Regions from separate parts of the Streptomyces sp. NBC_00259 genome, predicted to be linked through region 1. Evidence: riboswitches for the same ligand, from Rfam matches in the RefSeq annotation. Region 1 holds a riboswitch; each other region holds the start of a gene.
The links. A riboswitch is a leader RNA that binds a small molecule or an ion and turns the genes downstream of it on or off. The one in region 1 is predicted to bind cobalamin.
Positions count from the first base shown of each region.

Region 2: another riboswitch for cobalamin. It lies ahead of OG766_RS23695 (ribonucleoside-diphosphate reductase subunit alpha); the one in region 1 lies ahead of OG766_RS07725 (cobalamin biosynthesis protein).
Region 3: another riboswitch for cobalamin. It lies ahead of cobN (cobaltochelatase subunit CobN); the one in region 1 lies ahead of OG766_RS07725 (cobalamin biosynthesis protein).

Region 1 is NZ_CP108080.1:1,715,218-1,718,486, forward strand. Features, by position in the region: gene OG766_RS07715 (inorganic phosphate transporter) at 1-1,081, shown strand, start outside; gene OG766_RS07720 (hypothetical protein) at 1,094-1,315, shown strand; cobalamin riboswitch at 1,469-1,620, shown strand; gene OG766_RS07725 (cobalamin biosynthesis protein) at 1,652-2,632, shown strand; gene OG766_RS07730 (cobyric acid synthase) at 2,629-3,269, shown strand, end outside.
Region 2 is NZ_CP108080.1:5,204,796-5,208,064, reverse strand. Features, by position in the region: gene OG766_RS23710 (carbon starvation CstA family protein) at 1-32, shown strand, start outside; gene OG766_RS23705 (YbdD/YjiX family protein) at 47-253, shown strand; partial or broken gene OG766_RS23700 (GNAT family N-acetyltransferase) at 339-838, shown strand; cobalamin riboswitch at 902-1,035, shown strand; gene OG766_RS23695 (ribonucleoside-diphosphate reductase subunit alpha) at 1,166-3,269, shown strand, end outside.
Region 3 is NZ_CP108080.1:4,089,206-4,092,474, reverse strand. Features, by position in the region: gene cobN (cobaltochelatase subunit CobN) at 1-1,837, opposite strand, end outside; cobalamin riboswitch at 1,875-2,011, opposite strand; gene OG766_RS18390 (cobalamin biosynthesis protein CobG) at 2,031-3,269, shown strand, end outside.

The sequences.
Region 1 (3,269 bases):
CATCAACGAACAGGGCATACGCACGGAAGTGATCTTCGCGGCGCTCGTCGGCGCGATCCTGTGGAACCTCCTGACCTGGCTGCTGGGCCTGCCGTCCAGCTCCTCCCACGCACTGTTCGGCGGCCTCATCGGCGCCGCGGTGATGTCGGCGGGCTTCTCGGCCGTCAACGGCGGCACGATCGTCACCAAGGTCCTGATCCCGGCCGTCGCCGCGCCGCTCGTCGCCGGACTCGCCGCGCTGGTCGCGACGAGGCTGACGTACCGGATCGGCAGCAAGGCCCAGGACCGGGCCACGTCCAAGGGCTACCGCGCCGGCCAGATCGCCTCCGCCGGCCTCGTCTCCCTCGCCCACGGCACCAACGACGCGCAGAAGACCATGGGTGTCATCACCCTGGCCCTGGTCACCGGCGGTGTCCTCGCGCCGGGCTCGAACCCCCCGCTGTGGGTCATCGTCTCCGCCGGTCTCGCGATCGCGCTCGGCACGTACCTGGGCGGCTGGCGCATCATCCGCACCATGGGCAAGGGCCTGACCGACCTCCAGCCGCAGCAGGGCTTCGCCGCCCAGACCAGCGCCGCGACGGTCATCCTGGCCTCCTCGCACCTCGGCTTCTCGCTCTCCACCACCCAGTCCTGCTCGGGTGCCGTGATGGGCGCGGGCCTCGGCCGCAAGGGCGGTGTGGTCCGCTGGTCCACCGCGACCCGGATGTTCGTCGCCTGGGGTCTGACCCTGCCGGCCGCGGGTCTGGTCGGCGCCGGCGCCGAGTTCCTGACCGGCCAGGGCACCTGGGGCATCGCCGCCGTGGCGGTCCTGCTGATCGCGGGCTCCGGGGTCATCTGGTCGCTCTCGCGCCGCAAGCCGGTGGACCACACGAACGTCACGCACGACGAGATCGCCGATGCCGAGCCCGCGGGAGTGGTGACGACCGCCATCGCGGCCGTGACCCCGCCGCCGACCGGTGCCGCCGCCGCGACGACCGCGGCCGAGGGCCTCATGGCCACGATCCCGGCTCCGGCCGCCGAGGCCGCCCCGGCGGCCGCCGCCTCCACGTCCGCAGCTCCGGCGCCCGCCGCCACGGTCTAAGGAAAGAACAGCATGAAGATCGACTGGGCAGCTCTGGGCTCCGTCTTCGGCGTGAGCCTCGTCGTCACCGTCGCCCTCGTGGGCCTGTTCACCCTGGGCGTCGCGGGCCTCTCCAAGCAGGAGGCCGCGGCCGCACAGGGAGGCTCCGCAGGACTCGCCCGCACGGGCGCGTACGCCTGCTTCGCGCTCTGCGCGACGGCGGTGGCCTACGGGATCTATCTGATCGTCGCCTGACGACGCTCACGACACGTCCTCGGTACAGGGGCCGGGCACACCCTCGGGTGGGCCCGGCCCCTGTCGTGTGCGCGCTCCCGCGTGCGCCCCTGCGCGCGGTCCCGTGTGGGCCTCCGCACACTGTCCTGTCGCAGGTCAAGGGCGAGTTGACGGGTGTTCGCGGCCCGTGGTGGACTTCCGGAGCCATTACGGCGGCAGCAGAGGAAGCCGGTGAGAATCCGGCGCGGTCCCGCCACTGTCACGGGTGCGCTCCCCCTCACCGGAGCACCCCGGAGCCAGGAACTCTCTCCCGCCGGTCACGTCGAGCCAGGGCGCGGACCCTGAGTGAGGACGAACATGCCTGCCGAACCGGGGGGCCCGGGCTCGTCATGCCCGGGAATCACGTTCGCGTACGGCGCCGCCGCCGGACTCGCCGGCGACCTGCTCCTCGGTGATCCACGCCGTGGGCATCCGGTCGCCGCGTTCGGCCGGGCGGCCGCCGCGGTCGAACGGATCCTGTGGCGCGACCACCGAGGGTGGGGCGCTCTGCACACGGCGGTGTGCGCCGGTGGCGCGGTCGCCGCCGGCGCGCTGGCCGCCGCTTCCGTACGCCGCTCCCGTACCGCCACGATCGCGCTGACCGCCGCCACCACCTGGGCGGTCGTCGGCGGTACGTCACTGGGCCGTGAGGCCAGGGCGATCGGCGGGGCGCTGACGGCCGGGGACATCGAGCTCGCGAGGGAGCGCCTGCCGCATCTGTGCGGCCGCGATCCCCAGGCGCTGGACGGTCCGGGCATCGCCCGGGCCGTCGTCGAGTCCGTCGCCGAGAACACCTCGGACGCGGTCGTCGGCGCGCTGGTGTGGGGCGCGCTCGGCGGAGTGCCGGGGCTCGCCGGCTTCCGGGCCGTCAACACACTGGACGCGATGGTGGGCCACCGGTCGGCCCGCTACCGGCGCTACGGCTGGGCCTCGGCGCGCCTCGACGACGTCGTGGGCCGGCCGGGGTCCCGGCTCACCGCGGTGCTGGCGACGGTCGCGGGCGGCGATCCGCGCGGTGCCGTACGCGCCTGGCGCGCCGACGCGGCGAAGCACCCGAGCCCCAACGCCGGTCCGGTGGAGGCCTCGTTCGCGGGGTCGCTCGGCGTACGGCTCGGCGGGACACTCTCGTACGGCGGGCGGGTCGAGCACCGGCCCGTGCTCAACGGCGAGGGCCGGGCCGTGGAGGTCGCGGACATCGAACGGGCGGTACGGCTGTCCCGGCGCGTCGGGGTGCTGGCGCTCACGGTGTGCGCGGGCGCGCGCCTCGCCGCCGGAACCATGAGGCGGAGGCGGACATGAGCGGGGGCGGACTGCTGGTCGCCGGCACCACGTCGGACGCGGGCAAGAGCGTCGTCACGGCGGGGATCTGCCGGTGGCTGGTGCGGCAGGGCGTGAAGGTCGCGCCCTTCAAGGGGCAGAACATGTCCCTCAACTCCTTCGTCACCCGCGAGGGGGCGGAGATCGGCCGGGCCCAGGCCATGCAGGCGCAGGCGGCCCGCGTGGAGCCCTCGGCGCTGATGAACCCGGTGCTGCTGAAGCCGGGCAGCGACCGCTCCAGCCAGGTCGTGCTGATGGGCAGGCCGGTGGGCGAGCTGAGCGCGCGCGGCTACCACGGAGGCAGGCAGAAGACCCTGTTCGAGCCGGTCGTGCAGTGTCTGGAGGAGCTGCGGCGCACCTACGACGCCGTGATCTGCGAGGGCGCGGGAAGCCCCGCCGAGATCAATCTGCGCCGCACCGACATCGTGAACATGGGTATCGCGCGGGCCGCGCGCCTGCCCGTACTGGTCGTCGGCGACATCGACCGCGGCGGGGTGTTCGCGCAGTTCTTCGGTACGACGGCGCTGCTGGATGCGGAGGACCAGAAGCTGGTCGCGGGCTATCTGGTCAACAAGTTCCGCGGCGATGTGACCCTCCTGGAGCCCGGCCTGGAGATGCT
Region 2 (3,269 bases), 3.5 Mb from region 1:
ACCAGAAGACCGCCGGAAGCGACAAGGCGTGAGTACCGTGGCAGGTATGACAGCGGTGAGCGGCGTGCGCCGCGTGGTGGACTGGGTCCGCTGGTACGTGCGCGAGGTGTCGGGCGAGTCGGTGTACGACCGGTATGTCGCCCACGCCCGGGCGCACGCCCCGGAGGCGAAGGTGATGTCGCGCGGCGAGTTCGAGCGCGACCGCATGGACGCGAGGGAGGCGGATCCCCGGAAGGGCTTCCGCTGCTGCTGAGCGGTACCGCTACGACGACGGGCCGCCGTGCCTCCCCGGGGAGGCACAGCGGCCCGCTGTCGTACCCCTCGGGCACACTGCCCTCATGGTCATCGTATGGAGGCAGGCGAAGCCGGAGGAGTACGAGACGCTGGGCGAGATCACCGCTCAGGCGTATCTCGGGGACGGTCTCCTCGCATTCGGGGAAGACGACGGGTATCTGGACGCGCTGCGGGACGTGGCGAAGAGAGCCGCCGCGGCCGAGGTGCTCGTCGCGGTCGACAGCGACGAGCGGATACTCGGCGGTGTGACGTTCGTGCCGGACGGCGGGCCGATGGCCGACATCGCACGGCCGGCGAGGCCGAGATACGGATGCTGGCCGTCGCTCCCGCGGCGCGCGGCAGGGGCGCCGGCGAGATGCTCGTACGGGCCTGCGTCGAGCAGGCGCGGGCCGTCCCGGGCTGCCGGCGCCTCGTTCTGTCAACGCAGCGCACCATGCGTTCCGCCCACCGCATTTACCTGCGCCTCGGCTTCGCCCGTACCCCCGAGCGCGACTGGGAGCCGCTTCCGGGCCTCGAACTGCTCGCCTACGGCCTGGAGCTCTAGGGCTGCCGCCGGAGGCTCGCGACACAACATGTGGGGGGTGCGGCAACCACCGCACCCCACATGTATGCTCATCTCGCTGTCGCCGCAGGGGAATCCGGTGCGAATCCGGGACTGTCCCGCAACGGTGTGCCGGTGCGCGCGTGCCTACGCACGTGCCTCCCGCGAGTCCGAGGACCTGCCGACGGTGCGCCCGGGCCGTCCGGTTCGGGTGCCGAGAACGTCCGGGCCTCGCGGAACAGGTCGGTGGACGCGGCGCATCCCCACGACAGGGCGTGCATCCGTGCCCCGCGCCCCGCCGGCCCCGAGCCGAGCGAGGGAGAGCACCCCGTGACCATCGCGCCGCCCGATCCTGCTTCAACGCAGCTCGTCGACGAGCCAGGTACCGCGCTTCTGCGGACCCTGACCGACCTCACCGCCGATCTTCCCGACACCGACCCGGGACGTGTCGCCGCCGCCGCCCTCCGGGGCCGTCACGCGGGATCGGACGAGGCCGAACTGCGGGAGCTGGCCACCGAGGCGGCCGCCGGTCTGATCTCCGAGGACCCGGCGTACTCGCGGCTCGCGGCCAGGTTGCTCACCCTCACGATCGCGGCGGAGGCGGCCTCGCAGGGGGCGGCCGTCTTCTCCGGCTCGATCGCCGTCGGTCACCGCGAGGGCCTTATCGCGGACCGCACCGCCGCGTTCGTAGGGACCCACGCCGCCCGTCTCGACTCACTGATCGACCCGGCAGCCGATGACCGCTTCGGCTACTTCGGCCTGCGCACCCTCTACAGCCGCTATCTGCTCCGGCACCCGATCACCCGCAAGGTCATCGAGACCCCGCAGCACTTCATGCTGCGCGTCGCCGCCGGTCTCGCCGAGAACGACTCCGTTCCCGCTCTGGACGAGGTCGCCTCGCTGTACGGCCTGATGAGCCGGCTGGACTATCTGCCGTCGTCGCCCACCCTGTTCAACTCCGGCACCCGGCACCCCCAGATGTCGTCCTGCTATCTGCTGGACTCGCCGCTGGACGAGCTGGACTCCATCTACGACCGCTACCACCAGGTCGCGCGGCTGTCGAAGCACGCGGGCGGCATCGGGCTCTCGTACTCCCGTATCCGCTCCCGCGGTTCGCTGATCCGCGGTACCAACGGCCACTCCAACGGCATCGTCCCGTTCCTGCGGACCCTCGACTCGTCCGTCGCCGCCGTCAACCAGGGCGGCCGCCGCAAGGGCGCGGCCTGCGTGTACCTGGAGACCTGGCACGCGGACATCGAGGAGTTCCTGGAGCTGCGGGACAACACGGGCGAGGAGGCGCGGCGTACGCACAACCTCAACCTCGCGCACTGGATCCCCGACGAGTTCATGCGCCGGGTGAACGCGGACGCCGACTGGTCGCTCTTCTCCCCCGCCGACGTGCCCGAACTCGTGGACCTGTGGGGTGACGACTTCGACGCCGCGTACCGCGCGGCGGAGGCCTCCGGGCTGGCCCGCAAGACCCTGCCGGCCCGCGAACTGTACGGCCGCATGATGCGTACCCTCGCGCAGACCGGCAACGGCTGGATGACGTTCAAGGACGCCTCCAACCGGACCGCGAACCAGACCGCCGAGCCCGGCACGGTCGTCCACTCCTCCAACCTCTGCACCGAGATCATCGAGGTGACGAACGACGGGGAGACCGCCGTCTGCAACCTCGGCTCGGTGAACCTGGGCGCGTTCGTGACCGGGGCCGGCGAGATCGACTGGCAGCGGCTGGACGAGACCGTCCGCACCGCCGTGACGTTCCTCGACCGCGTGGTGGACATCAACTTCTACCCGACCGAGCAGGCCGGCCGCTCCAACGCCAAGTGGCGCCCGGTGGGCCTCGGCGCCATGGGCCTTCAGGACGTCTTCTTCAAGCTGCGGCTGCCGTTCGACTCCGCCGAGGCGAAGGCGCTGTCGACGCGGATCGCCGAACGGATCATGCTGGCCGCGTACGAGGCGTCCTGCGACCTCGCCGAGCGCAGCGGCCCGCTGCCGGCCTGGGAGCAGACCCGCGCCGCACGCGGTGTGCTGCACCCGGACCACTACGACGTGGAGCTCAACTGGCCCGAGCGCTGGGCCGCGCTGCGCGAGCGGGTCGCCGCGACCGGTATGCGCAACTCGCTGCTCCTCGCGATCGCCCCGACCGCGACCATCGCGTCGATCGCCGGTGTGTACGAGTGCATCGAGCCGCAGGTCTCCAACCTCTTCAAGCGCGAGACGCTCTCCGGTGAGTTCCTCCAGGTCAACTCCTACCTGGTCGAGGAGCTGAAGCGCCTGGGCGTGTGGGACGCGCAGACCCGTGAGGCGCTGCGCGAGTCGGCCGGCTCGGTGCAGGGCCTGAACTGGATCCCGGCGCAGGTGCGCGAGCTCTACCGCACCGCGTGGGAGATCCCCCAGCGCGGTCTGATCGACATGGCCGCGGCCCGCA
Region 3 (3,269 bases), 2.4 Mb from region 1:
CGTACTCGTCGAGCAGTTGCTCCAGGCGCGCGATGTCGCCGTAGGAGTCGGCGCGGGCCATCGGCGGGACGAGGTGGTCGATGAGGGTGGCGTGCACCCGGCGCTTGGCCTGGGTGCCCTCGCCCGGGTCGTTGACGAGGAAGGGGTAGATGAGCGGCAGATCACCGAGTGCGGCGTCGGGTGCGCAGGCGGCGGACAGTCCGGCGTTCTTGCCGGGCAGCCACTCCAGGTTGCCGTGCTTGCCGAGGTGGATCATCGCGTCGGCGCCGAAGCCCCTGTCCGACGCGGCGGCCGCGATCCAGCGGTAGGCGGCGAGGTAGTGGTGCGAGGGCGGCAGATCGGGGTCGTGGTAGATCGCGATCGGGTTCTCGCCGAAGCCGCGCGGCGGCTGGATGACGATCAGCAGGTTGCCGCGCCGCAGGGCCGCCAGGACGATGTCGCCCTCGGGGTTGCGGGAGCGGTCCAGGAACATCTCGCCGGGCGCGGGGCCCCAGTGCTCCTCGACGTGCTCGCGCAACTCCGCGGGCAGGGTCGCGTACCAGCGCCGGTAGTCGGCGGCCGGGATACGGACGGGGTTGCGGGCGAGCTGTTCCTCGGTGAGCCAGTCCTGGTCGTGGCCGCCGGCCTCGATGAGCGCGCGGATCAGCTCGTCGCCGTCGCCGGAGACAAAGCCGGGGATCTCGTCCGTGCCGAAGTCGTAGCCCTCGTCGCGGAGTCGGCGCAGCAGCGTGACGGCGGACGCGGGGGTGTCGAGGCCGACCGCGTTGCCGATGCGGGAGTGCTTCGTCGGGTACGCGGACAGGACGAGCGCGATGCGCTTCTCGGCGTTCGGGATGTGGCGGAGCCGGGCGTGGCGTACCGCGATCCCGGCGACGCGGGCCGCGCGCTCGGGGTCGGCGACATAGGCCGGGAGGCCGTCCTCGTCGATCTCCTTGAAGGAGAACGGGACGGTGATCAGTCGCCCGTCGAACTCGGGCACGGCGACCTGGCTGGCGGCGTCCAGCGGGGACAGGCCCTCGTCGTTCTCCTCCCAGGCGCTGCGCGACCCGGTCAGACACAGCGCCTGGAGCACGGGCACGTCGAGCGCGGCGAGCGCGCCCGCGTCCCATGCCTCGTCGTCGCCGCCGGCCTGCGCCTCGGCGGGCCTCGTGCCGCCGGCGGCGAGGACCGTGGTCACGACGGCGTCGGCGCCGCCGAGCCGGTCGACCAGCTCGGGCTCGGGGGCGCGGAGCGAGGCGACGTAGAGGGGAAGGGCCTGGCCGCCCGCGTCCTCGATGGCGTCGCAGAGGGCGCCGACGAAGGCGGTGTTGCCGCTCATGTGGTGGGCGCGGTAGTAGAGCACGGCGATCGTGGGGCCGGTCGTGCCGCGCGGGGCGCGGTCGAGGGGGCCCCAGGTGGGGGCGGGAGCCGGGGGCTCGAAGCCGTGGCCGGTGAGCAGGACCGTGTCGGACAGGAACCGGGCGAGCTGCTCCAGGTTGTCCGGGCCGCCGTGTGCGAGGTAGGCGTGCGCCTCGGCCGCGATGCCGATGGGGACGGTGGAGGCCTCCATCAGCTGGGCGTCCGGAGCCTGTTCGCCGGTGAGCACGACGACGGGCCGGTCGTGGGCGAGTACCGCGTCGATCCACTCCTGCCAGGCGCGGATGCCGCCGAGGAGGCGTACGACGACGAGGGCGGTGCCCTCGAGGAGCTCGGGCAGCTCGTCGAGGCGCAGGCGGGAGGGGTTCGCGAAGCGGTACGGAACCGGTCCCGCGGCCGCGCGGGCGCTGAGCAGGTCCGTGTCGGAGGTCGACAGCAGCAGGATCGTGGGCGTCGCCGGGGGCGTCGTCGCGTGCGTCATCGCGTGCGCAGGCCTTCCTCGGGGTTTCCGCGCCCCGGGTGGTCGTCGTCGGCGGGAGTTCCTGACTCACCCGGCCTCCGTGTCGAGGCCCGGTTCACAGTGGCGGGACCGCGCCGGAATCTCACCGGGCTTCCTCCCTAGGGTCCTGGGACCCTGTGCCGTCTGCATAGTAGAGGCTGCCTGCGCCGTGGGTATGCTCGCGGCCATGCCGCCCACACCCACAACCCCGGCGGACCCGGGCGAACCTCGCATACGGGACCGAGGTGACGCCTGCCCCGGCGCGCTGCGGCTGCACGCGGCGGACGACGGACGACTGGCCCGACTCCGCGTACCCGCAGGGCTTCTGACGTCGCATCAGCTCATGGTGCTGGCCGATGCGGCGGAGCGACTGGGCGACGGTGCGGTCAGCATCACGTCCCGGGGGAACGTGGAACTGCGCGGCCTCGCCGACGGATGCGGGGCGGAGCTCGCGGGGCTGCTGCGGGAGTCCGGCCTGTTGCCGTCCGACACCCATGAGCGGGTGCGCAATGTCGTGGCCTCGCCACTGGCCGGACTCGACGGACTCGGCTGTGGCGACGTGCAGTTGTGGGCGCGGGAGCTGGACGCGCTGCTGTGCGCGAACGGCTGGGCGGCGCGGCTCTCCGGCCGTTTCCTGTTCGCCCTGGACGACGGGCGGGGGGATGTGGCGGGGCTCGGCGCGGATGTGACGTTGCTCGCAGAGGCGGGAGGTTCGGCGGTCCTGCGGGTGGGCGCCGCCGCCTTCCGCGTACGCGCGGCCGACGCGGCGCGGGCCGCGCTGGCGGCGGCGGGCGCGTTCCTGGAAGCGGCGTCGGACACGGGCGCGTGGCGGGTACGGGAACTGCCGACGGACCGGGAGCCCGCGCTGGGGGCGCACCTGGAACGAGCGGGCGTCCCGGCGGAGACCCGGCCCCCGGACCCCGGCGTCCGCGACACCATCGATGCCGTGCGGGCGGGACCTCTGCCGGGGATCGTGAAGGGGCCCGGCGGCTGGTCCCTTTCCGTGGCCGCGCCGCTCGGGCGGCTCGGCGTCGCACAACTGCGGGACCTTCTCCCCGCTCCGGGCGGCGAGGTGCGGCTCACCCCGTGGCGCGGGGTCGTCGTGCCCGGGTTCGGCAGCCGGGACGCGGCCGGGGCCCGGCTCGGGCGGCTCGCCGACGCGGGGTTCGTCACGGACGCCGGCTCCCCCTGGTACGGGGTCGGCGCCTGCACCGGCCGCCCCGGGTGCGCCAAGTCGCTGGCCGACGTACGGGCCGACGCGACGGCGGGCGCCCGGGCCGGCACTGCTGCCCGCCACGGCGGACCGCCCGTGTACTGGTCCGGCTGCGAGCGCCGCTGCGGCCGGCCCCACGGCGCGTACCTGGACGTCGTGGCCACGGCCGACGGCACGTACCGCGTCACCGAGCCGTTCTCC